DNA from 4 places in the Blastomonas sp. 34TW genome. Region 1 is predicted to be linked to each of the others. Evidence: riboswitches for the same ligand, from Rfam matches in the RefSeq annotation. Region 1 holds a riboswitch; each other region holds the start of a gene.
The links. Region 1 has a riboswitch for cobalamin ahead of cobW (cobalamin biosynthesis protein CobW). Riboswitches for the same ligand answer to the same signal wherever they lie in the genome.
Positions count from the first base shown of each region.

Region 1 (7,435 bases):
TTGACACCACGCGAAGCGTTTCAGGCGCTGGCTTTCGATCATGCGGATCTGGCTGGCCAGATCGTCACCCAGATCCGCCTGCCACGGGTTGTCCTTTCGATGGCCATCGGTGGCATCCTTGGCCTCTCGGGTGCCGTCATGCAGGGGCTGTTGCGAAACCCGCTGGCTGACCCCGGCCTGCTGGGCGTTTCGGCAGGTGCCTCGCTCGGTGCGGTCATCGCCATCTATTTCGGCTTTGCCGCCAGTTTTACCCTTGCCGCTCCGCTGTTTGGTCTGACAGGTGCATTCGTCACCACAGGCATTGCCTTCATCCTTGCGCGGGGAGGCGGTACCCTATCGCTCATCCTGGCCGGGGCAGCAGTCAGCAGCATAGCCAGTGCAGGCGTCAGTCTGGCGCTCAACCTCTCCCCCAATCCTTATGCCGCTTACGAGATCATGACCTGGCTGATGGGTTCGCTTGCCGATCGAAGCTGGGATCATGTCCGCCTTGCCACACCCTTTATCCTTGCCGGGGGTACGATGCTTCTGCTGACGGGCCGAGCTCTGGATGCTCTTGCATTGGGTGAAGCGCAGGCTGAAAGCCTGGGGATTGCGGTTTCACGAACGCGCATGCTGGCGCTGATCGGTACGGCCCTTGGCGTCGGAGGCGCAACCGCCGTATCCGGAACGATCGGTTTCGTAGGCCTGATTGCGCCTCACCTTGTCCGGCCTCTGGTCGCCCATCGTCCAGGCAAGGTGCTCATCCCGGCCATGCTGGTTGGAGCCGTTCTGGTAACCCTCGCCGACATCGCGTCGCGCACATTGGTATTCCGGGGCATGCCGCTAAATCTCGGGGTGTTCATCAGCCTGATCGGGGCACCGTTCTTCCTGTGGCTGGTCCTTCATGTCCGGAGACGCACCGCATGAGCGCGCTGCACTTTCATGGTGTTTCGGCGCGCCGGGGGCAGCGTCTGGTCCTTGACGGGATATCGGCGCGTGTTCCATCGGGCCATCTGACTGCTGTGATCGGCCCCAATGGCGCCGGCAAGAGCACCTTGCTGGACATCACATCGGGCCTCAAACGCCCGGTGCAAGGTTCGGTCGAACTCGATGGCAAGGACCTCCACCGCCTTGGCCGCCGGGAACTTGCCAAGTTGCGTGCCTATCTGCCGCAACGTGCGGGGGTTGATTGGCCGATCACCGTAGAGCGCGTGGTTGCGCTCGGGCTGACTCCGGCGCTGCCAGCATTCGGCACCATACCGTCCGCTCTGCTTCCCGCCATCGACGATGCACTGCTCGCCTGCGATCTGCTGGGTTTGCGGGATCGGCCAGCCACGCAATTGTCGGGTGGCGAACTGGCGCGGGCAATGCTGGCCCGCGCGATTGTCGGCGATCCAGCGCTTCTGATCGTTGATGAACCAACCGCGGGTCTGGATCCACGCCATGCCATCGATGCCGTCCAGCGTCTCAAGGCCCGGACCACGGCCGGGTGCACGGTTGTCATGGCGATCCACGATCTTGATCTGGCCTTGGCCTTCGCGGACTCGATCCTCGCAATCCGCGATGGGCGATTGCTTGCACACGGTCCGACGCACGAAGTCGTCACCGAAAGCCTACTCACCTCGCTCTATGACGTTCCGGTCCGGTTATCTCGTGACGGGGACGGCATTTCCGTCCGCTTTCTCAAGTCCGGGGTATCATCATGAACCAGATTTCCTTTGACGAACTGGCACGTCTCGCGTGCGACCCTGGCCATGGCTGGAGCATCGGCACATTCGGTGCGATCGGCGAATTCATTCGCGACGAGGATGAGCCGGCCACGGTTCAAAACGACCGCGACAATATCGAAATCGTGACCGCTCGCGGTGCCTTGCGGATCAGGCATTCGGATAGCTTTGAATGCCTTGCCTGGGATAGCCTGTCCTCTGATGGCGAAAGCTGGGGTCATGCAATGGCGCTCTGCGCGCCTCTGACTGGTTCGGTCGATCGGGCTGTCGTATCTTTGGGCGCCGATACCGACGCCATTCGCAGGGAAGACCAGTCGAGCCGCCTGTTCGACATGGGCGTTTGTAACGGCACCATAAGGATGTGCGCCCGCACTGACGACGAAGCGCTGATCGGGGCTCTCGAGGCTCTTGAAGGTCAGGACCTGCTGTCTTCGCCAACAGTCATGGCCGAGGTTCTGCGTGCGCAGCCCCACCGGGTCATGCTCTCGCCTGCCGGACGGATCGAAGTCTTCCAACCGATTCCGCCTCCGGATGGGAAATCGCCGGAAGGCCCGCACACCCATCTGCTTGCCAAGCTTATCGGGAAGGGTCGGCCACATGGCGCCAACGTCCCCATTCCGGATGGCTATCAGTCGATCCTGAACATTCACCCTCGCTCACCTTGGCGGAACGCACTGGGTGAACGGCACGATTTCGTGCCCGATACGGACACCGCCTTTTCACCTATGCTTGAACGCTTTGGCCTTGATCAGGATCGTGCCGTGGACGCACATATCCGCACCGCTGTGGCTGAAGGCGCAAACCCTGAATTCTTTGATTGGCCCGACACACGGCGGGGCCGAACGAAAGCCCGCATCGTCCTGCGCCGTCTTGCCGCTGCCGGTCACGAGCACGTGGGTCCCTGGCGCGTCTGGTTCGACCGCGCTCCCGTTGAAACCGATGAAACGGAACAGTGAGGTTGCGCCTGCAATTTCAGCGCGAACTTTGATTGGCATGATCGAAGTTTGGGTCTAGAGATATTCAATGATGATGCGGGTTTGCCCGTGCCATCGATGATCGCGCCGGTGCCCCCAACGGGGCTTAATCGGGAATGCGGTGCGGGAGCGTAGCTCCCAAATCCGCGGCTGTCCCTGCAACTGTAAGCGGATAGCGCGATGCACATTTTTCCTGCGCGTGCAGGAAAAGCCACTGGACCGCGCATGAACGCGCATCTGGGAAGGCGTGCATCAAGCTGTGACCCGCGAGCCAGGAGACCTGCCGGCGCTCTGGTCGCTCTTGCCCGGGTCCAGGGGATGGCCAAGGCACGGTACTCTTCCGTCTGAGCGACGAAGCTGTGCGGCTGGGGCTGCACGGCCGCGTGGTTTCGGGCGTCTGTCGCGCCAGCCCGTTGTCGCGCGCCGACCGGACCTGTCCGGCAAGCCCTGCCCGGTGTCGCTCTGGCGCGCGGAGGAACTGCCATGTCGGACCTGTCAAAGGTACCCGTCACGATCATCACCGGCTTTCTGGGTGCCGGTAAGACCACGCTGATCAGCCACCTGATCCGCAACGCTGGCGGACGCCGATTGGCTGTGGTCGTCAATGAATTCGGTACTCTGGGGGTGGATGGGGACATCCTACAATCCTGCGCCATTCCCGATTGCCCGGCGGAAAACATCGTCGAACTGGCCAACGGCTGCATCTGCTGCACCGTGGCGGACGATTTCATTCCCACCGTAGAGCGCCTGCTCGCGCTTGATCCGCGCCCTGACCATATCCTGATCGAGACATCAGGGCTGGCCCTGCCCAAGCCCTTGCTCAAGGCCTTCGACTGGCCGGCAATCCGCAGTCGCATCACGGTGGATGGCGTCCTTGCGCTGGCCGATGCCGAAGCGGTTGCTGCCGGACGGTTTGCCCCCGATCTTGCAGCGCTGGAGGCCCAGCGCGCCGCAGACCCGGGGATCGACCACGAAACCCCGCTGTCCGAAGTCTTCGAGGACCAGCTTGCCTGCGCCGATCTCGTTTTGCTGACCAAGGTTGATCTGGCCGGACCTGACGGAGTCGCTGCCGCAAGGGCAGCCATTGCGGCCGAAGCACCCCGCCCCGTGCCTGTGATCGAGATAGCCGAAGGGATTGTCGACCCTCGCGTGATCCTTGGACTTGGAGCTGCCGCCGAAGACGATATCGCTGCCCGGCCCTCGCATCACGACAATGAGGATGATCACGAGCACGACGATTTCGACAGCACCGTCATCGCGCTCGGCGAGATTGCCGATCCCGCCGATTTGGTGGCGCGTATCGAAACGCTCGCCCGCGACCATCGCATCCTGCGGGTAAAAGGCTACGCTGCCGTGACTGGCAAGCCCTTGCGCCTCTTGGTGCAGGCCGTCGGGTCGAGGGTTCGTCACCAGTACGACCGCCCATGGCGCCCCGATGAGCGGCGCCAGACCACCCTGGTCGCCATCGCCGAGCATGACGATATCGACGAGCCTGCCATTCGCGCGGTGCTGGCAGGCTAAGCTAGGCCGTGCACGTCATCTTTCGCGAAACGCATGGGATGGAGGAAACGGCCATCCCACAGGATCTGGGGCAGGAGCCTGCGGATCTTGTCGTCCTGTCCTTCTCGGACAGCGATCTTGGTGCGTTCGCGGAAGGCTGGCGCCAGGCGCAAGCGGCGGATCCGGCATTTCCTTCGTTGCGGCTCGCCAATCTTGCCGCGCTGATCCACCCTTTGTCGGTCGACACCTATATCGAAAAGACATTGGCCGGGGCAAAGGCCGTGCTGATCCGGCTGATCGGCGGCACGCCCTATTGGAGCTACGGCCTTCAACAGGTCGAGACCCTCGCCCGATCGCGCGGGATTGCGCTTGCTGTCCTGCCTGCCGATGGTCGGCCGGATTGGCACCTCGACAGTGTCTCCACGCTTCCTGCCGCCACGCTGGCCAAGCTTTGCCAGTTGTGTGACGAGGGCGGCGCGGCAGCGGCGCGCGCGGCCCTGGCCGCTCTCGCGCACGCCGCAGGGCTTGGCGTCAGCACTGTGACGCAATGCACGGCTTTGCCGGCAACTGGCGGATGGCACCCCTCCTGCGGGATCATCGATCCTGCCAGCTTCAGGCCCAATGCGGATCGGCCGCTGATCCTGATCGTCTTCTACCGTGCGTACCTCGCCGCACACGACCTGCACCCGATCGCCGCGCTTCATTCCGCGCTTGAACAACGCGGCTTTGACGCGCTCTCGATCTTCGTCCCCTCGCTCAAGCCCCCTGAGGTCAGGGCACAGGTGGATCGCTGGGTGCGTTCGCTGGCGCCTGCAGCCATCGTCAATGCCACGGCTTTTTCAGCGCGGGGCGAGGATGGCGGAACGCCGCTCGACGGGGGGGGCGTTCCGGTCTTCCAGATCGCGCTTGCCACCGCACCGCGCGCAGGATGGGCGCGCACATCGCGTGGCCTCTCGCCGGCTGACCTTGCCATGCATGTCGTACTCCCCGAGATTGACGGGCGCATCTTTGCAGGCGTGTCGAGCTTCAAGGAAGCGGGCGAACGCGATCCGGCACTCGGCTTCGCTCCCTATTCGCACCGCGGCGATGACAACCGGATCGCAGCGGTCGCCGACCGCGTGGCGCGCTGGATCGGGCTGGCCCGCAAGCCGGCATGCGAACGCCGCGTCGCCCTGATCCTGTCGACCTACCCCGGCAAGGCCTACCAGATGGCGCACGCCGTGGGTCTTGACGCGCTGGCCTCAGTCGATGCGATTGTCGCCGATCTGGCAGAGGCCGGGTACAAGGTCAGCCGCCCCACCGATCTTGCCAGGCAGCTGGCGACCGAGCATCTGGTCTGGCCTTTGAATGCCTATCGCACTGCCATGTCCGCCCTGCCCGAGACGCTGCGGCAGGACCTTGCCTCGGCATGGGGAGAGCCGGAAGACGATCCGCTGGCTGTCGATGGGGCATTTCGCTTCCCGGCGCTCACGCTCGGCCAGGTGCTGGTGGCGCTTCAGCCCGAGCGGGGCGAGCCTATCAGTCGCGATGCAGACTATCACGACCTCTCGCGCTGCCCGCGGCACGCCTATGTCGCCTTCTACCTGTGGCTGGGCCAGCAGGGTACGGATGCGCTGGTCCATGTTGGCGCGCATGGTACGCTGGAATGGCTGCCGGGGAAGGCTGTAGCGCTGTCTGACGCTTGCTGGCCCGAAGCGCTGACACAAGCGATGCCGGTCATCTATCCCTTCATCGTCAACGATCCGGGCGAGGCAGCGCAGGCCAAGCGCCGCATCGGTGCTGTCACCATCGGCCATGTGCCGCCGCCGCTCGTCCCGACCGGAAGCGGCGCCGGGCTGGGCCGGATCGAGGCTTTGCTGGACGAATTCTCCAATGCCGACGGGCTGGACCCTGCCCGCCGGGACCGTCTGCAGAAATCCATCCGCGAGGAAGCTGCCGCGCTGGGGCTGGAGGCAGAGCTCGGCCTTGATACCGCCACCACTCTGGTCGAAGCGATCACCCGGATCGATCGCTTCGTCTGCGATGTGAAAGCCAGCCAGTTCGGTGACGGTCTCCACGTTTTCGGCCGCGGTGAACAGGGCGCGGCAGAGCGGAACGGGCTTCTGGCTGGGCTGGACGGCCGATGGATCGCTCCCGGACCATCTGGCTCGCCCCATCGCGGACGAACCGATGTGCTGCCGACGGGACGCAACCTCTACACGATCGATCCGCGCGCAGTACCTTCGCGCGCAGCGCATGCACAGGGCGTCGTGCTCGCCGAGGAGCTGCTCCGCCGCCATCTGCAGGATCACGGCGACTACCCGCGTGGCCTTGTGGTGGATCTGTGGGGTTCGGCCACCATGCGCACGGCTGGTGAAGAGTTTGCGATGGCGCTGCACCTTCTGGGGGCAAAGCCGATGTGGGACATGGCTTTAGAGCGCGTGACGGGGGTTGAGATTCTCCCACTCGCCATGCTCGACCGCCCTCGCCTCGATGTAACGCTGCGCGTTTCGGGCCTGTTTCGTGATGCCTTTCCCACCCTGCCCGCCTTGTTCGGTCAGGCCGTCCGGGCGCTGTGCACCAGGGACGAACCCGCCGACTGGAACCCTTTCGTTGCCTTGGCCCCAGCGCCGCGCGTCTATGGTCCGCGTCCGGGCCGGTATGGACTCGGGATCGGAGACGCGGCCGAAACCTATACCGATGATGCCCGGCGTGCGGCGGGCGAAGCATGGCTGGCAGCCTCCGACCACGCGCTGGATAGCGTTTCCGATTCCAGCACGGGAAGCGAGGCTGACCCCGATGGCATCCGTCTGCGAGTGGCCAGCGCGGACGCCTTCGTCCACCTGCAGGACCTGCCTGAAACCGACCTCTTGCTGGCCGCGGACTATGCCGGGCACGAGGCAGGCTTTGCCGCAGCCCAGGCGATTGTCGGAGGCAAGGCCGCACTCTATCATCTCGACAATCGGGACCCGAACAACCCGGCGGCCCGCACGCTGACCGAAGAAATTGCCCGCGTGGTCCGTGCCCGAGCCGCCAATCCAGGCTGGATCGCAGGAATGATGCGCCACGGCTTTCGTGGGGGCGCGGAACTGGCCGCGACGCTGGACCATCTTGGCGCTTTCGCACATCTTTCCGGCAGCGTGCCGCCGCAGCTGATCGACCTTTATCACGAGGCAACGCTCGGCCAGTCCGAAGTTCGCGCCTTCCTCGAACGCGAAAATCCCGATGCACTGGCGGCGATGGAAGCGCGCTTTGCCGCGCTGCATGCCGCGGGCC
Region 1 is NZ_JAPFGW010000021.1:5,474-12,908, forward strand. It holds gene OPU69_RS18520 (FecCD family ABC transporter permease) at 1-906, shown strand, start outside; gene OPU69_RS18525 (ABC transporter ATP-binding protein) at 903-1,685, shown strand; gene OPU69_RS18530 (DUF6925 family protein) at 1,682-2,662, shown strand; cobalamin riboswitch at 2,752-2,982, shown strand; gene cobW (cobalamin biosynthesis protein CobW) at 3,164-4,201, shown strand; gene cobN (cobaltochelatase subunit CobN) at 4,210-7,435, shown strand, end outside.

Region 2 (7,435 bases), on a different contig from region 1:
CCAGTAAGTCGCGGTTAACGTGACCCCGGAGAATTGAATGCGTCCTCCCAGTTCCTTGCCGATGCCGCGAACCAGAACGGGAACAGGCGTGTCCCTGTTGACCGCACCCCGAACATCGTTGGAATGGAATCCACGGCCCCAGTTGGCGTAGAGTTCAAGATGCGGCGTAACCTGATAGGCGATTGACGCCTTGGGAGAGAGAATCGACGCTGAGCCACTGCCTTCGCCCAGCGACGCCGCAACAGAATCTCGTGCACGCACGGAATAGTGATAATAGTCCCCGCGAAGACCACCTGTCACACGCAGTCCCGCCAAGGGTTTCCAAGCGACTTCGCCGTAGAGCGCGGAAGACAATTCCCCGACCCGAAAGTGCCCGAGAGATTCAAGAAATGCGCGGGCAGCCGTTCGATCGACACCAACATTCCCGACGGCGTCGTATCTGTTTTCGGTGCCAAGGCTCACAGCCAGACTGTCAGCGATTTCCCAATGTTTTTGTGCGGACAGCCCGAGGACCCAACGCCGGTCGAACTGCTTGATCTGCGCGCTTGTGCCATCCGGATCGGTGTAAGTGGGGTTCGAGAACATCGACCAGTCGTAAAACTGGGCATAGACATTGGCGCGCCATGTCGGTTGCTTGACCGCGATGTTAGCCACCAGGCGCGTCGTCTCACCCCGCGCGGAAGGATCTGGAGAGCAGAACACATCCGCACACAACGCCGTGCCGATAATGCGCTCGGGGATTTGCTCGGTTGGGTGCCATGTCGCCCGGTAGGCATGGAGAGATGCCTCCAATGTGCCCGCACCGGTCGGCATGCTATATTTCGCGAACCCCGAGTAATGGCGCAGACGTTCAGGTTCCTGCCACGGTCCGTCATAGGCCTTGGCCTGGGCGACAAGCGTGAGGTCTCCGCCGCCCAGGTCGTGCAATGTTCCACCCGCAGCGACGCGGCGCCAACCATATGAACCAGTCTCGGCCGATGCCCATGGCCGGTCATAACCCTTGATGGTCGTCATATAGGCTGCTCCCGCCAGAGCGAAATCACCGCCATCGGCGCGGTAGGGCCCTTTACGAAAATCCTCCCGGCCCACGATCTCCGGAATGAGGCCGTTGAGGTCGAGATAGCCATGACCATGTCCGTGGGTACGAAAGTTCATCTGCACATCATCGATATAGGTACTGAAGTCAGACCCATGGTCGAGGTTGAAACCGCGCAGGAAATACTGGTTGGCTTTGCCGCTCCCAGAATGCTGGGCTGCAACCAGCCCGGGCACCGCTTCCAGCAGTTCGGCCACGCGGAGAAGAGGCCGCACGAGGAGATCGGCCCCTCCGACGCTTCCTTCGCTCGCTGATTTGGCAGTGCCGATCATGGCCTCACCGCGACCGAAAACCACAATGTCGTTACCCGCCACGACTGCATCCGCGCTTGTTTGCGATGCCTTTTCAGAGGTTTCGGCAAATGCCGGTTTTCCGATACAGATCAGCGCAAGGGCGCTGCTGGTAGTAATGGTCTTGATCACTAAATAGTCCCCCGGCGTCTTGCGACGTGGCCGGGGCAAACCCGCGCGAACGGGCGACACGCGCGGCGGCCGGACGCCATGGGCGGCCGACGCACGTCTCCGATGCGGCCCCAGCCGCTCGTTCGTCGCTCAGACGGAGTTCACCGTGCCGCAGCCATCCTCTGGACCAAGGCAAGAGCGACCAGACGCCGGCAGGTCTCCTGGCTCACGGGTCACAGCTTGATGCACGCCTTCCCAGACCTCGCATGATTTAGCGTCCGGCCCAGTGGCTGCCCCTTCCAAGAGGAGCGATGTACATCGCGCTATCCGCTTACAGTTGCAGAGACAGCCGCGGATTTGGAAGCAAGCTTCCGCACCGCATTCCCGATTAAGCCCCTTTCGGGGGCACCGGCGCGATCAATGAAAGGCGGACTAGTCTGCCCGTCGATACCTCACCTAACTGAAGTGATCGGAAAAGCCAATAACGCTTGGAGCAGGGATTGAATCAACGATTACTGCATCCCGCGCCACCATTGCCATTGGCACGGCCAGAGCGCACCAACCGCGCGCACTCGATTTGAATGGCGGGTTTTCACTGAACCTATCGTTGGCCATCGGACTCCTGTACGACCGGAAGTGGTCGCCACCTGCCGGAAGCTCATGGAAATTGGATATCGGAATGGCGACGTGTTCGCCTTCCCCGACAGATGGCGCGAATATCTTGTGTAAATGTCTCAAATCAATTCCTCGTGCCGCGACACGTTGGATAGCGCGTACATCCCCAGAACTGATTTCCCGCGCGGTGGCCGCGCCGAGCTGTGCGTCGGCGCATTGACGAACCACATTGCGGACACGACGGCGCCGACGATGGTTGCTGGCTTGCCGTTGTGGTCGAGCGCGACGGGGGGACCGGCGCTGAAGGGCGTGGCCTGACCACAACTCTAGACTGGCTCGTTGGAACAGGTATACCCAGCGCCTGCAAATCATGAGCAGCTTGCGCACGTCTGCCTAACGCATCCAGCAAGGCGGGATCACCAGTTTGCGCCCGAGCGGCGATCTGTTGCGGCCCTGACTGCAACGCCGCGATCGACGACGTTATCTTGGACTGTAGGTCATCGCGTTTCGTTGCCCAGTTTGTTCGAACGGAATTTTCTGCCTGGATGTCGGACGCATCTGGCGCAGCGTTGTACCGGAACTTGTCTTCGTGTATCTTGCGCCAGGCAACGAGCTTAGCGGTCATGGCATCACCGAAACCGGGCACCGAGCGTACCTTGCTCGCCTTGATGTCGGCGGCCGTTTCGATGCCATATGAAGCTAGAGTCGCCGTCTTGGCCGGGCCGATCCCGGAAATCTTCGCGCGCCTGATGTGGAAGCGATCAAGGAACTCGTCACGTTTGCGTGCTTCGCGGGTAGTCTTCAGTCGCTGAATATCGTTCGCCTGATCTCGGTCGAGATCGCGGAAGGCTTGAATCCATTTCTCGACGTCGTTCTGGACGACGACCAGCTCACTAAGCCCGAGCCGATCGACGAAGCCTTGCTCTAGAGCTTGCACGCGCTTGTCCGCGTCGGTGTAGGCTTGCGTGAATGGAGCCTGCTCAGGCGCGCCGCCGAAGAATTTGATCAGGCCGAAAATGCCTATGCCAATCCAGAAGATTGCGGCATTCGGAGCTCCCATGGCGCCCGCGAATGCGGCCAACAGCGCGACGGTTCCGAGGACGCGCCGCCCCGTTTGTGCTCTCCGCGCCGCGGCAACGGCCTCACTTGCGCTTGCAAGCTGCCCCGACCAACTAGGCAGCAGAGAAACTGGATCAGGGAGCTTAATTGCCCGAAATTGAGCGGCAATTCGCTCGATGTCGAACGGTCCCCCGGGCGCGAACTTCGGCGCCGTTCCCAGAAGATCGGGGAACATATCTACGCCAGACTGGCCGCCGACGCGGCACCAGACGCATTTTCCGGCCGCCGACGGAAAATAGTGGGTGCGGACCTGGCCACAGTGGCTGAGCGCTCCCTCGAGCTCCTTCATGAGCCCAGCCCAGGTAACTGCGCTTGGTCGGGCGCCGGGATTTTTGCCAAAGGCTGCCTCGAACGCCTCGGCGATACGAGGAGGGAAATCCTTCAGGCTGATAGACGCCGGCGGCGGGGTCGTCCGCGTCTCCGCAGCGCGGGTTTGGGAGAAGGCGAAGCGATGCTGCGCGATCGCGTCGCTCATCGAGAGGTCGGCACCGGCAAAGCGGCCTGCATAGGGATGTTTGCCCATTGCCAGCAGATGGAAAATTGCCACGGCCAGGCCAAAATTGTCGTGCGCCTCCGTCCGGCGAACCTTCGACAGATCGACGCCATGCAGCTCGGGGGGCGTGAAATCGGGGACCCCGACCACACACGGGAAGAGCTTTCCCTCTCGAGAGTATTGGAAGCTGTCCGCATCGATCAGGGAAACCGTCGCCTCATCAGACACGAGCACACCGGAATGATTGAAGTCCCCAATGACGCAGCCACTTTGGTGAACCTTGACGACCGCATTCGCCACGTTAAGTGCAGCCCGGACGAGGAAGCGGTAATCCGCCTTTGGGAAGTGCGCTTTCCGCGATTTTGGGCTGTAGAGCTCGTGTATCGGCCGATAGCCCGATACAAGTCGCATCAGAAAACCGATGAAGCCACCTCGCCCGTCCGTTGCAATGGCAGCTGGGAAGGCCACGAGCTTCGTGGTCTCCGCAAGATCCGCTTGGACCATCGCCCGGACCTTTGGCTCCCGGTTTGCGCGCAGCTCGCCTTTATAGATCTTCACTGCGGTGCCGGGCTTCGCGTCGATCGCAAAGACCTCGCCTTCGCCGCCCTTCCCGATCCGCTTGCCCAGCGGCAGCGCTTGACCATCGATCTTGATCGATTGGCTGGTCACGCCCGCGATACCAACACCAAGGTCTTGTCGTCGTCCGTACGCTCGCAGATTGCCGCGCCGTCGAGATATCGCCCAAGCGCGGCCGATAGGTTGGCCAAACGCCCTTGTTCGGCGGCCGCGTCGACGGGCTTTATCATCGGATCGAAGAAACGGGCGTGGGGCTCATGGTCCGCATGATGCAATGCAATACTCTCGATACCATCGGAAAAGGCGGCGAAAGCGTCGAAATCATTGACGCCGCGAACGATATTGAGGCGCGGTTCCGGATCGTCCGTGACGAAGTAGGTGGTTGAGGCAAACTCTCCGTTCTCGGGCCAGCACAAGGCTTCCCAGCGACCGCCCCTTCGAGCGATCAGGGCGCTGTCACCGACCTGAAGCGCCAACAGTTCATCCCCGCGCACGATCAGGGCAATCAGCGTCGAGGCGAACTGCCGCTTGGTCAGGCCTCGTCTTTCCGCGGCGAGCGCGATCGTATCCCGCAGGGCATCCATGCCATCGCGCACGAGCTCGTCAGATGGCAAACCTCGCTCGGCTGCTATCCAGTCGCCAATTGCCCGCGTGAGCATCCGACAAACGATCGAGGCCCCTTCCCCGCCATGACTCGCGCTTCCTGCTCCATCCGACACCACCACGCACAGCGTATCCGGCGCCAACATCCTAACGACGTAGGCGTCTTGCTTTCGGGTGCCTGCCCGGATGTGCGATGTGCCGGTCCTCGAAGCAGCGGCCCAGCGCCACCGATCAAGGTCAGCCGGCAACGGCCCAACCGTCCGGGGCTGTCGGATTGGCAAGTGGCACCGCGTCGCCCGGATTGGACTGGGACACGGCGCTCAGTGAGCTCGACAGCCATTGAAAGAGTTCGCGAAACGCAAGTCCGCGGAGCTTCAATGGCGCACGGGTGGCAATCTGCGTGAGAGTCGACATGTCAGCGCCCTCCACGCCCGCAGCATAGAACATGAATTCCTTGCGCTCTTCGCCCTCGTGAACACGGCGCTGGGCTTCCTGCCAGCTGTCGGTCGGCGCGCCATCAGTGATGAGGAAAACCCAGGGCCGGTAGTATTTGATGCCGTTCGCCCGGTAGCGATTCTTGCGCTCGCGAAGGAGATCTAAACCAGAGATGATAGCCTCACCCAGCGGGGTTGCACCGTTCGCCTCGAACGCCTCCGGATACCAGCCATCGACGGTGGTGAAGTCCGTGCGCGTTTGAACCGGGCCAAATGTCACGATCGCCAGCTCGACCCGCTTTGCCGCCATGGCATCACCAATCAACTCTTCTTTGAACTCGACAAGCGCTTGGTTGAGTTGATCGATCGGAGCGCCCCTCATCGATGTCGAAGTGTCGATGAGGAGGACGCACGGACAGCGCTGCTCCGGGTTTTCCGCAAACTCAGCGTCCGCGAATGGTTGCTGCTCGAAATCGTCCACGAATCAATGCTCCCCAATTCTCAAAAACGGTTTTACCTCTCGCGGCCCGATTGGCACATCATAAACGTAGGCATCCGATGGCAAAAGCTTTGAGCCGGTGGCGGGGGGTGAGCATACGGATACTTAACGGCACGGTTGCCTGGCTCCGTACGGCGCGACACGAGGGCACTAATTTCGGCCGGAAGTAGGATTCACCCATTCAAGCCTGAACGGCTGAACTTATGGCGCGTTACTGTCAGACGGTTTCGCGCTCAGCAAATGGCTGGTTTTAGCGGAAGTTGCCGTTCCAAGCTCGGCCAGCGAACAAAGCATTCTGGCCGGCACCGGACCTTTGTGCAAAGGCGGATTATGTTTGTTATCTCCAACTGTTGGCGCAAATTGCCGTTCGGGCCGTCCTGACAGACCAAATTATGAAACGCTCCAGACCGAGTATGTTCCCATCCTCTGCCCGTTGTGCTCACACTTGGCCCGCCGTCTTTTGCTGTACCTGCGACCCAAATTCGAGCGGCATACGAGCTAAATTGGCCAGTTTGAACATTGCCCAAGTTTCTGAGCAACTATTTTGACGTGACCCCCAGCTTTCCTCCAGCTGAGATTAGAGCCGAGCGGTTATTTTGCGCATCAGCGCGGTTGAAGCAATGGGCTGCGTAGCGGAGCCCGTAGGGCGTAGCGAAGCAGGCCATTGCTTGTTCAGTTCGGCGGCGAACGCCGCCGGGGTTGCGTAACCAAGGGATGAGTGCGGTCTCTCCCGGTTGTAATCCTCGACCCAGGCAGCGATCTCGACCCGGGCATGGGCAAGGCTCATGAACAGCGTCTCGTTGAGCAGCTCATCGCGCATGCGGCCATTGAAGCTCTCGACATAGCCGTTCTGCATCGGCTTGCCCGGAGCGATGTAATGCCACTCCACGCCGCTCTGGCCGCACCATGCGAGCACGGCATTGCTGGTGAGCTCGGTGCCATTATCGCTGACGATCATCCCCGGCTTGCCGCGCTGTGCAATCAGCTGGATCAGCTCGCGCACGACACGTTGCCCCGAGATCGAGGTGTCCGGCACCGCCGCCAAGCACTCCCTGGTCACGTCATCGACCACGTTGAGGACCCGGAACCGCCTGCCAGAGGCCATCTGGTCATGAACGAAGTCCAGGCTCCAGCGCTGGTTCGCCAGTGCCAGCACCGGAGCAGGTGCCCTAGTGCCGACAGCGCGCTTGAGGCTACGTCGCCGCCTTACCGCCAGACCTTCCTCCTTGTAGAGCCGCTGGGTCTTCTTCCGGTTGATCATCACGCCCTCCCGGCGCAGCAGAATATGCAAACGGCGATAGCCGAACCGGCGACGTTGGTTGGCCAGCCCGCGCAGCTTCTCGCGCAGAGCAGTGTCATCATCCCGGGCAGAACGATAACGCACGCTCTTGCGATCGGCATCGATGACACGGCACGCCCGCCGTTCGCTCATCCCGTGGCACGCCTGGAGATGAGCGACAGCTTCCCGCTTCGCGGCGGGCGTCAAAACTTTTTTGCCAAAAGATCCTTCAACGCAGCCTGATCCAGCATCGCATCAGCCAGAAGCCGCTTGAGCCTGGCGTTCTCACTCTCGAGCTCTCGCAATCGCCGGGCCTCGGA
Region 2 is NZ_JAPFGW010000019.1:952-8,386, reverse strand. It holds gene OPU69_RS18020 (TonB-dependent receptor) at 1-1,518, opposite strand, end outside; cobalamin riboswitch at 1,692-1,925, opposite strand; gene OPU69_RS18015 (topoisomerase DNA-binding C4 zinc finger domain-containing protein) at 2,237-4,393, opposite strand; gene OPU69_RS18010 (PP2C family serine/threonine-protein phosphatase) at 4,390-5,151, opposite strand; gene OPU69_RS18005 (vWA domain-containing protein) at 5,141-5,818, opposite strand; one part of gene OPU69_RS18000 (IS3 family transposase) at 6,414-7,333, opposite strand; one part of gene OPU69_RS18000 (IS3 family transposase) at 7,333-7,435, opposite strand, start outside.
Region 2: linked by a shared signal. The riboswitch ahead of OPU69_RS18020 (TonB-dependent receptor) and the one ahead of cobW (cobalamin biosynthesis protein CobW) in region 1 are both predicted to bind cobalamin.

Region 3 (7,435 bases), on a different contig from region 1:
CGTGATCGCGCTGCCGCCCAGCCGCCCTTCAACGATGCAGCACGGCACCGGCGGCGCGGCCCATAACGCGGCCTTCGATTCGGCCGCGCCGACAAAGCCCACCGGACAGCCGATGACCGCCGCAGGGCGCGGGCAATCGGGATCTTCCAGCATATTCAGCAGATGGAACAGCGCGGTTGGCGCGTTGCCGATGGCCACCACCGCGCCTGCCAGATGCGGCCGCCACAGTTCCAGTGCGGCGGCAGAGCGGGTGTTACCCATTGCCCGCGCCATGTCGGGCACTTGCGGCGCATTCAGGGTGCAGATGATCTGATTATCAGCAGGCAGCCGCGCACGGGTGATCCCTTCGGACACCATCCGCGCATCGCACAGCACCGGCGCGCCAGCGGCCAGCGCCGCCCGCGCCGCACTGGCAAAGCCGGGTGAGAAGCGGATATGCGCGGCAAGGTCCACCATCCCGGCGGCGTGGATCATGCGCACCGCCACCGGTTCCTCATCAGCGAAAAAGGGCGCCAGATCGGCTTCGGCGCGGATCATGGCGAAAGACTGGCGATAGATGGCCGCGCCATCGGTTTCATAGATATGGGGCATCAAGCGGCTCCGAAATGGGCGAGAAGCTCGGCTGGGCTGAGCGCAGAGCGAACTGGCAACGCACCGGCGGGTGCGTTCAGGGAAAGATCGAACAGGCCATCGCGGCCGGTCAGCGTGACATCGGCGGCGCGCTGGCGGGCGCAGCCCTTGGCACAGCCCGAAACATGCAGCCGCCCGGCGACATGCGGTGCAAGGCGGCGGGCAAGATCGCGGGTTTCAACCGAGGCCTGCGGGCAGCAGGGCGCGCCGGGGCAAGCATCGACATGCAGCAGCGGGTCGGCAGGATTATCGATCAGCCCACCGGCGCAAACGGCAGGCGCGCCTTCCACCAGCAGCACACGCCACGGCGTGATCCGCACCGCTGCGGCGGGCGATGCTTCCACCATCCCGGCCAGTATCCGCGCCTCTATCCGGCCAAACGGCAAGCCATAGGCCCAACTCCCATCACGGAGGCCCAGATCATGAAGGCCCGGCACGATGCAAGCAGCCGACGGCGCGGGCAGAATGTCGCCACAGGCCCATTCGGGCAGGACCAGCCGGTGTCGCGCCATGCGCCCCGCTTTCGCGCCGCCGCTGGCCGCAAACCAGTGGGCGAGCGCGATCAGCGCGTCCACTTCCCTGCCAGCAGCAACCGCCATACCGGTGGCGCGGCCATCGGCGCGCAGGATCAGACCGCCATCGCCGCCGCGCTCAATGCGGAAATCGCCCGCCTCGCCACCCAGAATGCAGGTCTGACCGGCATCGATGGCAAAGCCCACTTTACCGAGCAGATCGGGCAACTCATCCAGCCGGGTCAGCAACGCGCCCGCAATGCGATGGCTGTCATCACCGACCCGCCAATCCGGCGCGACCAGAATGTTGCGCCGCTGTTCGATGACAGGGTCAGGGTCCACCAGATCCAGCACCAGCAACCGGTCGAGCAGCGCCTGCCAGCCAGTTTCAGGCACCCCGCGAAGCTGGAGATTGGCGCGGGCGGTCATGTCGATCAGGCCATTGCCGTGCACCACGGCGGCATCGCACAGGCCCAGCACTTGCGCCCGCGTCAGGCGGCCAAGCCGAGGCTTTACCCGCACCAGCAGCCCGTCGCCCGCCATCATCGGGTGCCAGGCATCGGGGCACCAGCCCTTCACCGCAAAACTGCTCATGCCCTGTCCTCAAGCCTTGGCAGGCTGGCGAGGATGGAATTGCGCCGGGTCTGCCACAGCCCGGCGGCATGGAGCGCGGCAAAGCGGGCTTCCATCGCCGCCAGCGCAGCCGGATTCTCGCGTTCAAGAAATGCGCGAACATCGGTCTGGCCCAGTGTCGCGTCGTGATAAAGGTCGAACAGATGCGGCGGTACGCTGCCTGAAAGGTGCGCAAAGGCACCCATATGGTCCAGCGTCGCGGCCAGTTCTGCCCCCCCGCGAAAGCCGTGCCGCATCATGCCCGCCACCCAGCCTGGGTGCGCCGCGCGGGCGCGGACCACGCGGGCGATCTCTTCGGTCAGGGTGCGCGCAACGGTGCGCCCCGGATCGCGATTGTCGAGGTGGTAGAGCGCCGCCGAACCACCGATCAGCGCCTTGGCAGCGGCAAAGCCCGCCTCGTGCGCGGCATAATCGGCGGCCAGCAGCAGATCGGTTTCGGGCAAGTCCTGAAGATGGACAAAGGCGTCCGCTCCTTCAACACGCTGGCGCAGGCCGTCAGGATCGGCAAAGGTTCCGATCGCATCGGAGGCTGCGTCAAACGCATGGTCCGATGCCGCCAGCCATGCCTCACCAGCAGCGCGCCGGGCCGCTTCAGTATAGACCTCGGCTGCATCGCCAAGACCCAGTCCATAGCTGCCGGGGGCCGGGCCATAGACGCGCGGTGCCGCAGCCTGCCCTGCAAACGGGTTCCAGTCCGCCGGTTCATCGCGCAAACACAGCGCGCGCACCGCTTGGCCAAACAGTATCGGCAGCGCAGGAAAGGCATCGCGGAACAGGCCGGAAATCCGCAACGTCACATCGATACGCGGCCGGTCCAGCAGCGCCAGCGGCAGGATTTCGATGCCTGTTACCCGTTCGGACGCGGTGTCCCACAGCGGCTTTGCGCCCAGCAGGTGCAGCGCCATGGCGAATTCCTCGCCCGCCGTGCGCATCGTGGCCGATCCCCACAGATCGACCACCAGCCCGCGCGGATAATCGCCGTGATCCTGCAGATGCCGCCGGATCAGCTCCTCTGCCAGTGTCACCCCTTGGGCATGGGCCGCGCGTGAAGGCACGGCGCGCGGGTCTATCGCATAAAGGTTTCGCCCGGTTGGCAGCACATCGCTGCGCCCGCGAAAGGGGGAGCCGGAGGGACCGGGCGGAACGCGGCGTCCGTCGAGTGCCGCCAGCAATCCGGCCCGCTCGGCTGCGCCCTGATCTCCCCGCCCGAACACATGCAGCCCGTCACCGAACTGGCTGTCCTTTACATCGCAAACGAAGCGGTCGATCCGGGTGATCGCCTCGACCAGCGTGGCCGCGTCATCAAGGCCCAGTTCCGCCTCAAGTCCCAGCACGCGCGCTTCGTCGCGGATGTTCACTTGCAGACGGTCGCGGCGGGCCGGGTCCAGCCCGCCAGCGTTGGAGAATTCATCCAGCAGCGCCTCGATCCGGGCCAGCCCCGCACCGCTTTGCGTTTGCACCAGTGGCGGGGGAACGTGCCCGATCGTAACCGCGCTGATCCGGCGCTTGGCCTGCGCCGCTTCGCCGGGATCGTTGACGATGAACGGATAGATCACCGGCATCGCGCCGGTCAGCGCCTCGGGCCAGCAAGCATCGGACAGCGCGACTGATTTGCCCGGCAGCCATTCCAGTGTGCCATGTGCGCCGATATGCACCAGCGCGTCCACGCTTCGCTGGCGCAGCCACAGGTAGAACGCCACATAGCCATGGCGCGGGCAGCGGGACAGGTCGTGATAGTCGCCGTCGCGATGGGCGCGTTCGCCGCGTTCGGGCTGCAAGGCTACCAGCGCGTTGCCGATGGGCAGCGCGGCAAAACGGAACGCGCCATCGGCGGCGGCAGCATCGGCTTCCGGCTCGCCCCATGCGGCGAAAAGTTCAGCGCGCAGGGTATCGGGCAGTGCTGCCAAAGCCTTGCGGTACTCTGCCATCGGCCAGTGCTGATGTGTGCATTGAAGGAGCGCTGCCAGTCCGGCCTGCGCGTCAGTGGCATATCCCGCCTCGGCCAGATCGGCCAGGATCGCCTCGGCAGAAGCCAGCGCATCCAGCCCCACGGCGTGGGCCATCTGGTATGTCTTGCCGGGATAAGTAGACAGGACCAGCGCAACCCGCCGTTCTGCAACCGGCGTTTGGGCAAGTGCGATCCAGCCCGCCACCCGCGCGGTGATCGCCCCAACCCGGCCTGCATCGGCGCGATGGATGGTGCGGGCAAAGCCAAGCGCGGGATCGCGCGTCCCCGCCTCCTTGAAGCTGGCGACGCCTGCAAACACCCGCCCGTCAATTTCGGGCAAGACCACGTGCATGGCAAGGTCTGCCGGGGAAAGCCCGCGCGAAGCCGCTGCCCATCCCGCGCGCCCGGACGTGGCCAGCGCCAGCTGAAACACGGGAACGCCCGCGCCATCAAGCGGGGTGGCGCCGTCATCGCCCCGCGCGGAAAAAGCGGTAGCGTTGATGATCGCTGCCGGGCCAAGCCCGCGCACCCAGCGGTCCACCTGTTCGCGCACCTGCGGGGCTTTCAGCGAGGGGACGAAGATCGACAATGCATCGAAACCGCGCTGCTCGAACGCGGTATGCAGGGCGGCAAACGGGTCCAGATCGTGGGCGGTCAGGTAAGAACGATAGAACACGATCAGGACCAGCGGCCTTGCGGGATCGCGCGCAAAGGCTTCAAGATCGATCACGCCCCGGCCGGGATGCCAGCCTCCCGCCATCAGCAGCGGATCGAATGTCCGGGCGGGGGCATCAATCAGCCCCGCCAGCTGCGACAGCGCGGCAAGCGCCGCCTGCGCCGCCCTTGCACCGCCAGCATCGCACCACTGCGCAAGTTCGCGCAACGCGGTCACCGGCACGGTCGAGGCCGCATCCAGCCGCGCATCCTCAAAGCCGTCGCCGGGCAGCACGGCCAGCACGATCCCGCGCGACCGGGCCAGCGCCTCGACCTGTTGCAGCCCGTAGCTCCAATAGGGCGTGCCGCCGATCAGCCGGATCAGGATCGCCTTTGCGCCCGACAGCGTCCGCTCGGCATACGTGTCGACCGACAGCGGATGCATCAGCGCCGCCAGATTGGCGAGCCGCAGCGAAGGAAATGTCGCATCGTCTGCACGGGCCTGATGCCATGCCGCCGCGAACGCCCCCAGATCGCTGTCCGAAAAGGACAGGACCACAAGATCCGCGGGCTCTTGCCCCAGATCCTGCGGGACGGCGGTTTCCTCCATCCCGTGCGTTTCGCGGAAAATGACGTGCATGGCCCGCGCCTTACGCCAGCAGCACCGCGCGAATGGCATCGGCGTCGACGTGATCGTGCTCGGCAATGGCGACCAGCGTGGTGCGGCGCGGCTCGTCAGGGCGCCACGGGCGATCGTACTGGTGCCGCACCCGCGCGCCCACCGCCTGCACCAGCAGCCGCATCGGCTTTCCCGCAACGGCGGCATAGCCCTTTACGCGCAGGATATGGTGATCGCGGGCCAGCGTCTCGATCCGCGCGACCAGCGCCGCCGGATCGGCGATCTCGCCCCATTCGATAACGGTGCTGTCAAAGTCGTCGTGTTCGTGATCATCCTCACCATCATGGTGCGATGGGCGCGCGGCGATGTCGTCCTCGGCTGCGGCATCAAGCCCCAGGATCACACGCGGATCGACCACGCCTTCGGTCAGTTCTATCACCGGAACCGGGCGACTAAGCTCTGCCGCAATGATCGCGCGCGCGGCGGCTACGCCTTGGGGTCCGGCCAGATCGACCTTGGTCAGCAGGATCATGTCGGCGCAGGCCAGCTGATCCTCGAACACTTCCGACAGCGGCGTCTCGTGATCGATGCTCGGATCGGCGGCGCGCTGGGCGTCAAGCGCTGCCACATCGGGCGCGAACCGGCCTGCCGCGACCGCTTCGGCATCGGCCAGCGCCAGCACGCCGTCCACGGTGATCCGGCTGCGGATCGCAGGCCAGTCGAACGCCTTGAGCAGCGGCTTTGGCAACGCCAGACCCGATGTCTCGATCAGGATGTGATCGGGGCGCGGATCAAGCGCCAGCAGCTTTTCCACCGTCGGGATGAAATCGTCCGCCACGGTGCAGCAGATGCAGCCATTGGCCAGCTCTACGATGTTTTCCGCCGGGCAATCAGGAATGGCGCAGGACTGCAGAATCTCGCCATCCACACCCAGCGAACCGAATTCGTTGACCACCACGGCCAGCCTGCGGCCACCGGCATTGTGGATCAGGTGGCTGATGAGCGTGGTTTTCCCCGCGCCCAGAAAGCCCGTGATGATGGTGACCGGCACCTTGGACAGGGACGCCTTGGACAGGTCTGGCATAGTAACTTCCCCGCGCGCCAGAGCGAGACACGGCGGGGCTTGCCGGACAAGTCCGGTCGGCGCGCGACGACGGGCGGGCGCGACAAAGCACCCGTAACCACGCAACCCGTGCAGCCCCAGCCACACAGCTTCGTCGCTCAGACGGAGAGTTACCGTGCCGTGACCATCCCCTGGATCAGGCAAGAGCGACCGGTGCGCCGGCAGGTCTCCTGGCTCGCGGGTCACAGCTTGATGCACGCCTTCCCAGACTTGGCGCTTGCGCGCTGCCCAGTGGCTGCTCCTGAATTCAGGAGCATGTGCATCGCGCTATCCGCTTACAGTTGCAGGGACAGCCACGGATTTGGGAGCACGCTCCCGCACCGCATTCCCGATTAAGCCCCTTGCGGGGCACCGGCGCGATCATTGAAGGGCGGGTTACCCCGATCCTTCACCGCGCGCTCTAGACGAAAATGCCAGCCAAGCCAATTGATGATGTTGCTTCACGCAACGTGGACGGTCAGGCACCGACCGAAACCTCGATTTCATCGAACCGCTTCCATCGATAGATCGCGTAACTCGCCAGCCAGCAGAACACGAAAAGACCGATGATGGCGAAGCCCAGACCATTGAAATTTTCACCCAGTTCAATGGCGATCCGCCATGGCGCACCCGTAAGGGCCAGCTTGTCGCCAATCAGGGCCAGCGTTTCGATTCCACCAATGACAATCGCCACGATGGCCGAGATCAGGGTGATGGTGATGTTGTAGTAGAGCTTGCGGATCGGCTTCACGAAGGCCCATTCATAAGCGCCCAGCATCACCACGCCGTCCGCCGTATCGATGAGGGCCATACCGACCGCGAACAGGGCGGGCAGGACCAGGATTGTCCCGATCGACAGGCCATCGGCGGCCTGGCTGGCCGACATGCCCAGAATGGCAACTTCGGTTGCTGTATCGAACCCAAGCCCGAACAGAAACCCCAGCGGGGCCATATGCCAGCTTTTGTTCACGAGGCGGAACATCGGCCTGAACAGTCTGGAAAGCAGACCGCGCCCACCCAATAGCAGATCAAGATCGTCCTCGGCATAGCTGCCGCCTGCACGAACATGGGCAAAAGTCCGCCAGACAGAGCGCAGGATGACCAGGTTCATGCCGGCGATCGTGAACAGGAAAAGCGCGGAAATCACGGTTGCAATCACGCCACCGATTTCCTTGAAGGCGCCGAACTGCGACAGCGCGCTGGCCGTCACCGCAATGATGATCGATGCTATGGCAATGATTCCGGAATGCCCGATCGCGAACCAGAATCCGACCGAAACCGGGCGCTGCCCGTCCTGCATCAGCTTGCGGGTCACATTGTCAATCGCCGCAATATGA
Region 3 is NZ_JAPFGW010000019.1:9,175-16,609, reverse strand. It holds gene OPU69_RS18045 (precorrin-8X methylmutase) at 1-591, opposite strand, end outside; gene OPU69_RS18040 (ferredoxin-like domain-containing protein) at 591-1,736, opposite strand; gene cobN (cobaltochelatase subunit CobN) at 1,733-5,017, opposite strand; gene cobW (cobalamin biosynthesis protein CobW) at 5,028-6,080, opposite strand; cobalamin riboswitch at 6,263-6,490, opposite strand; gene OPU69_RS18025 (HoxN/HupN/NixA family nickel/cobalt transporter) at 6,577-7,435, opposite strand, start outside.
Region 3: linked by a shared signal. The riboswitch ahead of cobW (cobalamin biosynthesis protein CobW) and the one ahead of cobW (cobalamin biosynthesis protein CobW) in region 1 are both predicted to bind cobalamin.

Region 4 (7,435 bases), on a different contig from region 1:
CCGGATCGGCCAGGCGAGATCGCGCATCTGCGGGAGATAGGTCACAGCGCGGGCGCGTTCGGTCGGGGTCAGAACGCCAGGGTCTCGTCCCGCCAGCGTGGCCATGCCGCTATCGGCGCGCGCCAGGCCCAGCGCGACGCGCAACAGGCTGGTCTTGCCCGCGCCATTGGGGCCGAGCAGAATCACGAGTTCGCCGGGATTCAGCGCCAGCGAAGCCTGATTGAGCAAGCGCGCTCCTCTGATCGAAAGGCTCGCCTCGGTGACGTTCAGACCCGCCTCGCTCATCGTACCGCTCCCCGCCGGATCGCGATCATCACGAACACCGGCGCGCCGATCAAGGCGGCGACCACGCCGAGTTTCAGCTCGGTATCGCCGGGGATAATCCGCACCGTGATATCCGCGAGGATCAGGATCAGCCCGGAGAGCAGCGCGCTCGGCACCAGCACGCGCGCGGGATCGTGCCCGACCCAGGGGCGCACCAGATGCGGCGCGACAATGCCGACAAAGCCGATCGCGCCCGCCAGCGCCACTGCGCCGCCGGTCGCCAGCCCTGCGCCGAGCACGACCAGCATCCGCTGGCGCGCGACATCAAGCCCGACGCCGGCCGCCGCTTCCTCACCCAGCGCCAGTGCTGTCAGCCCGCGCCGCGCCGCTATCAGCAGCGCTGCACCGGCGGCAATGAAGGGGCTGGTGAGCGCGAGATCATCGAGGCTGCGATTGGCGACCGACCCCATCATCCAGGTGACCATGTCGGCGAGCGTGAAGGGATTGGGAGCAAGGTTCATCAGCAGCGACATGATCGCCCCCGAGAAGCTGGCAATGCCGACCCCGACCAGAATCAGCGTCACCACCGACCGGGTACGCGGCGCCGCCCAGGCGATGATCGCGGTCGCCGCCAGCGCGCCGGCAATCGCCGCCAGCGGCAGCGCGAACGGCATGAGGGCTGCAAGCCCGTAGAACAGCGCCACGGTCGCAAACAGCGCCGACATCGCGGAAACGCCGAGCACGCCGGGCTCTGCCAGCGGATTGCGGAGCAGGCCTTGCAGCGCCGCGCCGCTCAGCCCCAATGCGCCGCCTGCGACCAGCGCCGCGAGCGCCCGCGGCAGCCGTACCTGCCACACGACGAGCATGTCGCCCGGCTCGCCCATGCCCAGCAAAGCCGCCGCCATGCGCGCGGGCGGCAGCGGGACAGATCCAAGCAGACAGGCCGCGACCAGCGCGATCACGATCCCGACGACCAGTCCTGGGATCAGCCAGCGTGTGCGGGTCATAGCTGTGCGCCTCTGGCCCGCGCCATCGCCTCGGCGGCGTCGAGCACGAACCAGCCGCCGCACGCGGTCCATGCGCCTTCAAGCCCGATGATTGGATGTTCGCTCGCCGTGCGCATCAACGGATGCCGTGCCGCACTCCACTGATCGGGATTGTAGTCGCGCCGTCCGAACCAGGCGACCGCGACGCGATCAGGCTTTTCATAGGCCAGCCGCTCGAGCGGCAGCGGTTGCCAGCCGGGCTCGGTCTGGAAATTGCGGTATCCGGCGAGTTCGATGAGTTCATGGATCAGCGATCCGGGTCCGGTGGTGACCGCGCCGGGGGTGGCATAGAGCAGGGTTGGGCCGCCTTTTTTATTCATCCTCTCCGCGTTCCCGAGCGAAGTCGAGGGACCTGCGCGCAACCCTGGGCGATCACGTCCCTCGACTTCGCTCGGGACAAACGGATATGGGTGTCTAAGTGCAGCCACCCGCGCATCCATCTCGCGGGCGATCCGCTCGCCCCGCGCCCGCTCGCCCAGCTGTCCGGCGGTCTCGATCAGCACGCGCCGCACGCCCGCCAGATCCTCGGCATAGCCCAGCTGCAACACCGGCACCCCGGCGCGCGCGAAGAACGCACCCGCATCCGCGCCGCCGCCATAGCTGCGCACGACCAGATCGGGCTTGAGCACCAGCACGTCCTCGGCGCGCGGGGCAACCTTGGGCATGCCTTTTGCCGTCTCGCGCATGTACGAGAAATCGCGCGTCGCATCGGGCGAGAGCGCGAGAATGCGATCCCGTCCGAGAAGTTTCAGCACATATTGATCCGCGCAATAATCGAGGCTCACGACCCGCATCGCCCGAACCGGAGGTTCGAGTGGTGCGGGTGTCGCGGCCTTGCCCAGCGAGCAGGCGGTGAGGATGCTGCACATGGCGAGCAACAAAGCGCCCACCCCCAACCGTTTGTCCCGAGCGTGTCGAGGGACCTTGCACAACCGATGCGCGCACGTCCCTCGACTTCGCTCGGGACAAACGGAGAAAGGGGGGAGAACCCTTGACATCACATCTTCAACCTGACCCCCGCATAGCCCGCACGTCCGGGCACGCCATAATTGAACGCGGTCTGGTACGCCTCGTCAAACAGGTTTTCGACCCGGCCATAGACTTCCAGATTGTCCGAGATGCTCCAGCTAGCGCGCAGATCGACGCGGACATAGCTGTCGAGCCGCACGGTGTTGGCGACATCGTCGAACGTGTCGCCGACCATCAGGAAGGTCGCGCCCAGCGCCGGCCCCCAGGGGGATTTCCAGTCGACAAGCACCGAGGCGCTGTCCTTGGCGCGCCGCGCGAGCCGGTTTCCGAAATTGACCCGGCCCGAAAAGTCCGCTTCGCGCGAGCGGTTCTCGGTATCGACCAGGCTGTACTGTGCCTGCACGGTGAAATTGGGCACCGGCTGCATCCACAGGCCAAGCTCCACGCCTTGCGCCCGCGCCGCCGCAATATTCTCGAGGCTGAACGTCGCCGAAGAAAAGACGATAAGGTCCTCGGTATTGCGGCGGAACCAGGTCGCCTGCGCGCGGAGCTTGCCGTCGATCAGCGACTGTTCGATCCCCGCATCATAGCTGCGCGCTGTTTCGGGGCGCAGATCGGGATTGCCGAATGCGGCGAGTTGCTCGCTGAGCGCCGGGGCGCGGAAACCCTCGGCATAGGTCGCGCGGATCACGGTATCGCCGTCATTGGGCGTATAGGCGATATTGCCGCCCAGGCTGGTCTTGCTGCCGAACACCTGCTGGTCGTCGACGCGCACGCCGCCGGTGACGGTCAGCCCCTTGAGCGGTCGCACGATGGCCTGGCCGTAATAGCTGGTCATGTGCACGTCACTGACATCCGGCGCAGTGTTGAACGAGGGGAAGAAGGTGCTCGCCTCGCTCTGTTCGTGCTCCACGCCGAACACCAGGGTTAGCGCGTCGGCAACATCGGCAACGCCCTGATATTCGAATCGGTCGAGCGTGCCCTTGGCTCGTGCGGGGTTGAACGATCCGGGGGTGGGATCGGTGGTGATGCGCTTGATGTCGGTGCGGGTATAGGCAAAGCGATTGCGCCACCGGCCGTCGAATAGCGCGACATTGAGCCCCGCATAGCCCACGAACTGGCGGTTGTCGGTCACCGGCAGCGTATCGGCAGGCGGATTATCGAACTCGGTCTCGCCATCGGTATAGAAGCCGCGCAGGTCGAGGCTGATCGCATCGCTGAAGGCGACGCGCAGCTTGCCGTTGAGCGTCAGGTTCTCGAACCCGTCCTTTTCGGTCGCGCCGCGCCGCTCATCCCAGGCGGAAATGCCATCGGTGCGAAAGTAGCTGCCGCCCAGCGACCCCGAAACGATTCCGGTCTTGCCCGAGACGCTGGCGACAAGCTGGCCGGTGTCACGATAGCCATATTCGCCGCGCGCATTGGCCTGCAGCCCCTCGCTCGGTTCGATCGTGGTAATGTTGATGACGCCGCCGATCGCCTGGCTGCCCCAGATCACCGAATTGGGTCCACGCAGCACCTCAACCGATCCGATATTGCCGGTGAGGATCGAGCTGAAATCGAACGCCCCCGAGGGCGACGACGGATCGTTGATGCGGACGCCATCGACCAGCACCAGAGTTTGCGAGCTGTCGCCGCCGCGGATGAACACGCTGGTGGTGCCGCCGGGGCCGCCGTTGCGCGCAACGCTGATGCCGGGCAGCGTCTGCAGCACGTCGCTCAGCACCTGGGTCTGGCGACGGTCGAGCTCTTCCTTGTCGACCACGGTGATCGACTGGCCGGTCTCGCTCCGCTTCTGGACGATGCGACTGGCGGAGACGACGATATCGTCGTCCTGGTCGTCGGTGGCAGACTGCGCATGGAGCGGCGTGGCCACGGCCAGAGCAAGCGCGGACACGGTGAAACTGCGGATGAATTTGGACACGGTTTTCCCTCAGCCCCAGCCGCCGCCGAAGCGGAAGGGCAGATGAACGACATTAAGGCCCGCCGGGATCGCTCCCGGACGCGACTATGGCCTGTGGCATGTCGTTACGAAGGAAAAAACTTTCCCATCCGAACAGGCTGGACCCGGCCCCCGGATGAACGACGCGATGGCAGGTCTCCTGGCTCGTCGATCATCGCCTCGGGCCGTCTTCCCGGGATCGCTCCCAGTGACATAGTGGCCGTCGGCTCCCGACTGACAGTTGCGGGCACAGCGCCGGATTTGCACCGGCTTCCCTCTTCGCCCCCCGGCTAAGGGAGGAACCATCTGGATGCGCAATTGCTGGATTTGGGCAGGCTTGTCAATCCGGCCTTACAAAAGCCCCGGCCTGCCCTGCTGACAGGCCGGGCTTCAGGGGATCAGATCAGCTCGACCGCAACCGCCGTCGCCTCGCCGCCGCCGATGCAGAGCGATGCGAGACCGCGCTTGCCGCCATGTGTCTGCAGGGCGGAAACCAGCGTGGCGATGATTCGCGCACCGCTCGCGCCGATCGGGTGGCCAAGTGCGGTCGCGCCGCCATGCACGTTGATCTTGTCGTGCGGGATGCCGAGGTCGCGCATCGCGATCATCGACACGCAGGCGAACGCCTCGTTGACCTCGAACAGGTCGACATCGTCGACGCTCCAGCCCGCCTTTTCCAGCGCCTTGCGGCTGGCATCGACCGGCGCGGTGGTGAAGCGCGCCGGCGCGTGCGCGTGGGCGGCGTGCGACACGATCCGCGCGACGGGCTTGAGGCCCAGCCTGTCGGCCACGCTCTGGCGGGTCAGAACCAGCGCCGCTGCACCGTCGGAGATCGACGAGGCATTGGCAGCGGTGATCGTGCCGTCCTTGGCAAACGCCGGCTTCAGGCTCGGGATCTTCGACGCGTCGCCCTTGAGCGGCTGTTCGTCCTTGTCGATCGTCTCGGTGCCCTTGCGGCCGGTGATCTCGACGGGGACGATCTCGCGGTCGAAGCCGCCCGAGCTCTGCGCCTTCTGTGCGCGGGTCAGCGAGGCGATGGCATAATCGTCCTGGTCCTGGCGGGTGAACTGATATTCGCCTGCGGTTTCCTCGGCAAAGCTGCCCATCGCGCGGCCGGGTTCATACGCGTCCTCGAGTCCGTCAAGGAACATGTGATCCATCACCCGGTCATGGCCAATGCGCGCGCCGCCGCGATGCTTGGTGAGCAGATAGGGCGCATTGGTCATGCTCTCCATACCACCTGCCACCAGCAGATCGACCGAGCCCGAGGCCAGCGCCTCTGCCCCCATGATCGTCGCCTGCATGCCGCTGCCGCACATCTTGTTGACCGTGGTCGCCTCGACCGATTGCGGCAGGCCGGCCTTGAGCGCGGCCTGGCGCGCCGGGGCCTGGCCTAGCCCAGCCGGCAGCACGCAACCCATATAGATGCGCTCGATCGCATCGCCCGAAACCCCAGCCCGCTCGACCGCCGCCTTGACGGCAGTCGCGCCGAGATCGGTGGCGCTGGCGCCCGAGAGCGAACCCTGGAAGCTGCCCATCGGCGTGCGCGCATAGGAGACGATGACGACGGGATCGGCGGCGGAAAATGCGGTCATGGCATGAGTCCCTTTTCGAATGTGGTGAAAGCGCCTTCCCCTAGGGCCAGCGCGATTGCAAGAGGCTTGGAGTACAAAGCGCTTGGCCTGTCTCGGGGCGAGCCGCTATGCGCAAGGGCGCTGCCGATCCCCGGCATTGGGCCAATTTCGTTATGTATGCGCCGCTGCTCGACCATCCGGTGATCGCGCCCCTTGCAGCGGCAATCCTTGGCGCAATCTTCGGCAGCTTTATCGGCGCACTGGTGGTGCGCTGGTCCGCGGGGCGATCGATCCTGACCGGGCGGTCGCAATGCGATGCTTGCGGTGCGCAGCTCAAGCCATGGCAGCTCGTACCCGTCCTGTCCTATCTTTTGCTGCGCGGACAATGTGCAGCATGCGGCGCACGGATCGGCTGGCAAAGCCTGGCGATCGAGCTTGGTGCCGCGGCGATTGGTGCGGTGTCGCTGACGCTGCATCCCGGGGCGCAGGGCCTGGCCATCGCCGCGTTGGGCTGGCTGCTGCTGCCGCTCGCGCTGCTCGATCTGCGCCAGTACTGGCTGCCGCAGCCGCTCACCGCTGCGCTGGCGCTGGGCGGACTGGCGAGCGCAGCATGCGGCATCGCGCCCGACTGGAGCAGCCGCCTGATCGGCGCAGGCGCGGGTTTCGTCGGGCTTTGGCTGATCGCGCTGCTCTATCGGTTGACGCGCGGGCGCGAGGGGCTAGGCGGCGGTGATCCGCTGCTGCTCGGAGCAATCGGGCTGTGGCTCGGCTGGCAGGCGCTGCCACTCGTGCTGCTGATCGCCAGCGGCCTCGGGCTTGCCGTCGCGCTGGTGCTGCAGCGGCGCGGCCATGATCTCGACGCCGCCACCCGCTTCCCGCTCGGCACGCTGATGGCGCTTGCCGCCTGGCCGGTGGCGCTGCTCGGCCCTTAGACCGAACCGCGTCCGGCAATCAGCGCGTCGACCACGGAAGGGTCGGCAAGCGTGCTGGTATCGCCGAGCGAACCGAACTCGTTCTCCGCGATCTTGCGCAGGATGCGCCGCATGATCTTGCCGCTGCGCGTCTTGGGCAGCGCCGGCGTGAAATGCAGATGGTCGGGCGTGGCGATCGGGCCGATCTCCTTGCGCACCAGTGCCTTCAGCTCCCCGGCCAGCGCTTCGTCGGCCTCCTCGCCGACGTTCAGCGTGACATAGCAATAGATGCCCTGCCCCTTGATGTCGTGCGGAAAGCCGACCACAGCAGCTTCGGCAACGCGCGGGTGCAGCACCAGCGCGCTTTCGACCTCGGCCGTGCCCATGCGATGGCCCGAGACGTTGATGACATCGTCCACGCGGCCGGTGATGCGGTAATAACCGTCCTCATCGCGCTTGCAGCCATCGCCGGTGAAATATTTGCCCTTATAGGTGCTGAAATAGGTCTGCACGAAACGCTCGTGATCGCCATAGACGGTGCGCGCCTGGCCGGGCCAGGAGGCGGCGATGCACAGATTCCCTTCTGTCGCGCCGTCCAGGATATTGCCATCGGCATCGACCAGTTCGGGCCGGATGCCGAAGAACGGCAGGCCCGCGCTGCCCGGCCGCATGGCATGCGCGCAAGGCAGCGTCGTGATCATGATGCCGCCGGTCTCGGTCTGCCACCAGGTA
Region 4 is NZ_JAPFGW010000006.1:215,928-223,362, forward strand. It holds gene OPU69_RS10200 (ABC transporter ATP-binding protein) at 1-285, opposite strand, end outside; gene OPU69_RS10205 (FecCD family ABC transporter permease) at 282-1,271, opposite strand; gene OPU69_RS10210 (ABC transporter substrate-binding protein) at 1,268-2,179, opposite strand; gene OPU69_RS10215 (TonB-dependent receptor plug domain-containing protein) at 2,308-4,200, opposite strand; cobalamin riboswitch at 4,352-4,540, opposite strand; gene OPU69_RS10220 (thiolase family protein) at 4,617-5,813, opposite strand; gene OPU69_RS10225 (prepilin peptidase) at 5,921-6,724, shown strand; gene acs (acetate--CoA ligase) at 6,721-7,435, opposite strand, start outside.
Region 4: linked by a shared signal. The riboswitch ahead of OPU69_RS10215 (TonB-dependent receptor plug domain-containing protein) and the one ahead of cobW (cobalamin biosynthesis protein CobW) in region 1 are both predicted to bind cobalamin.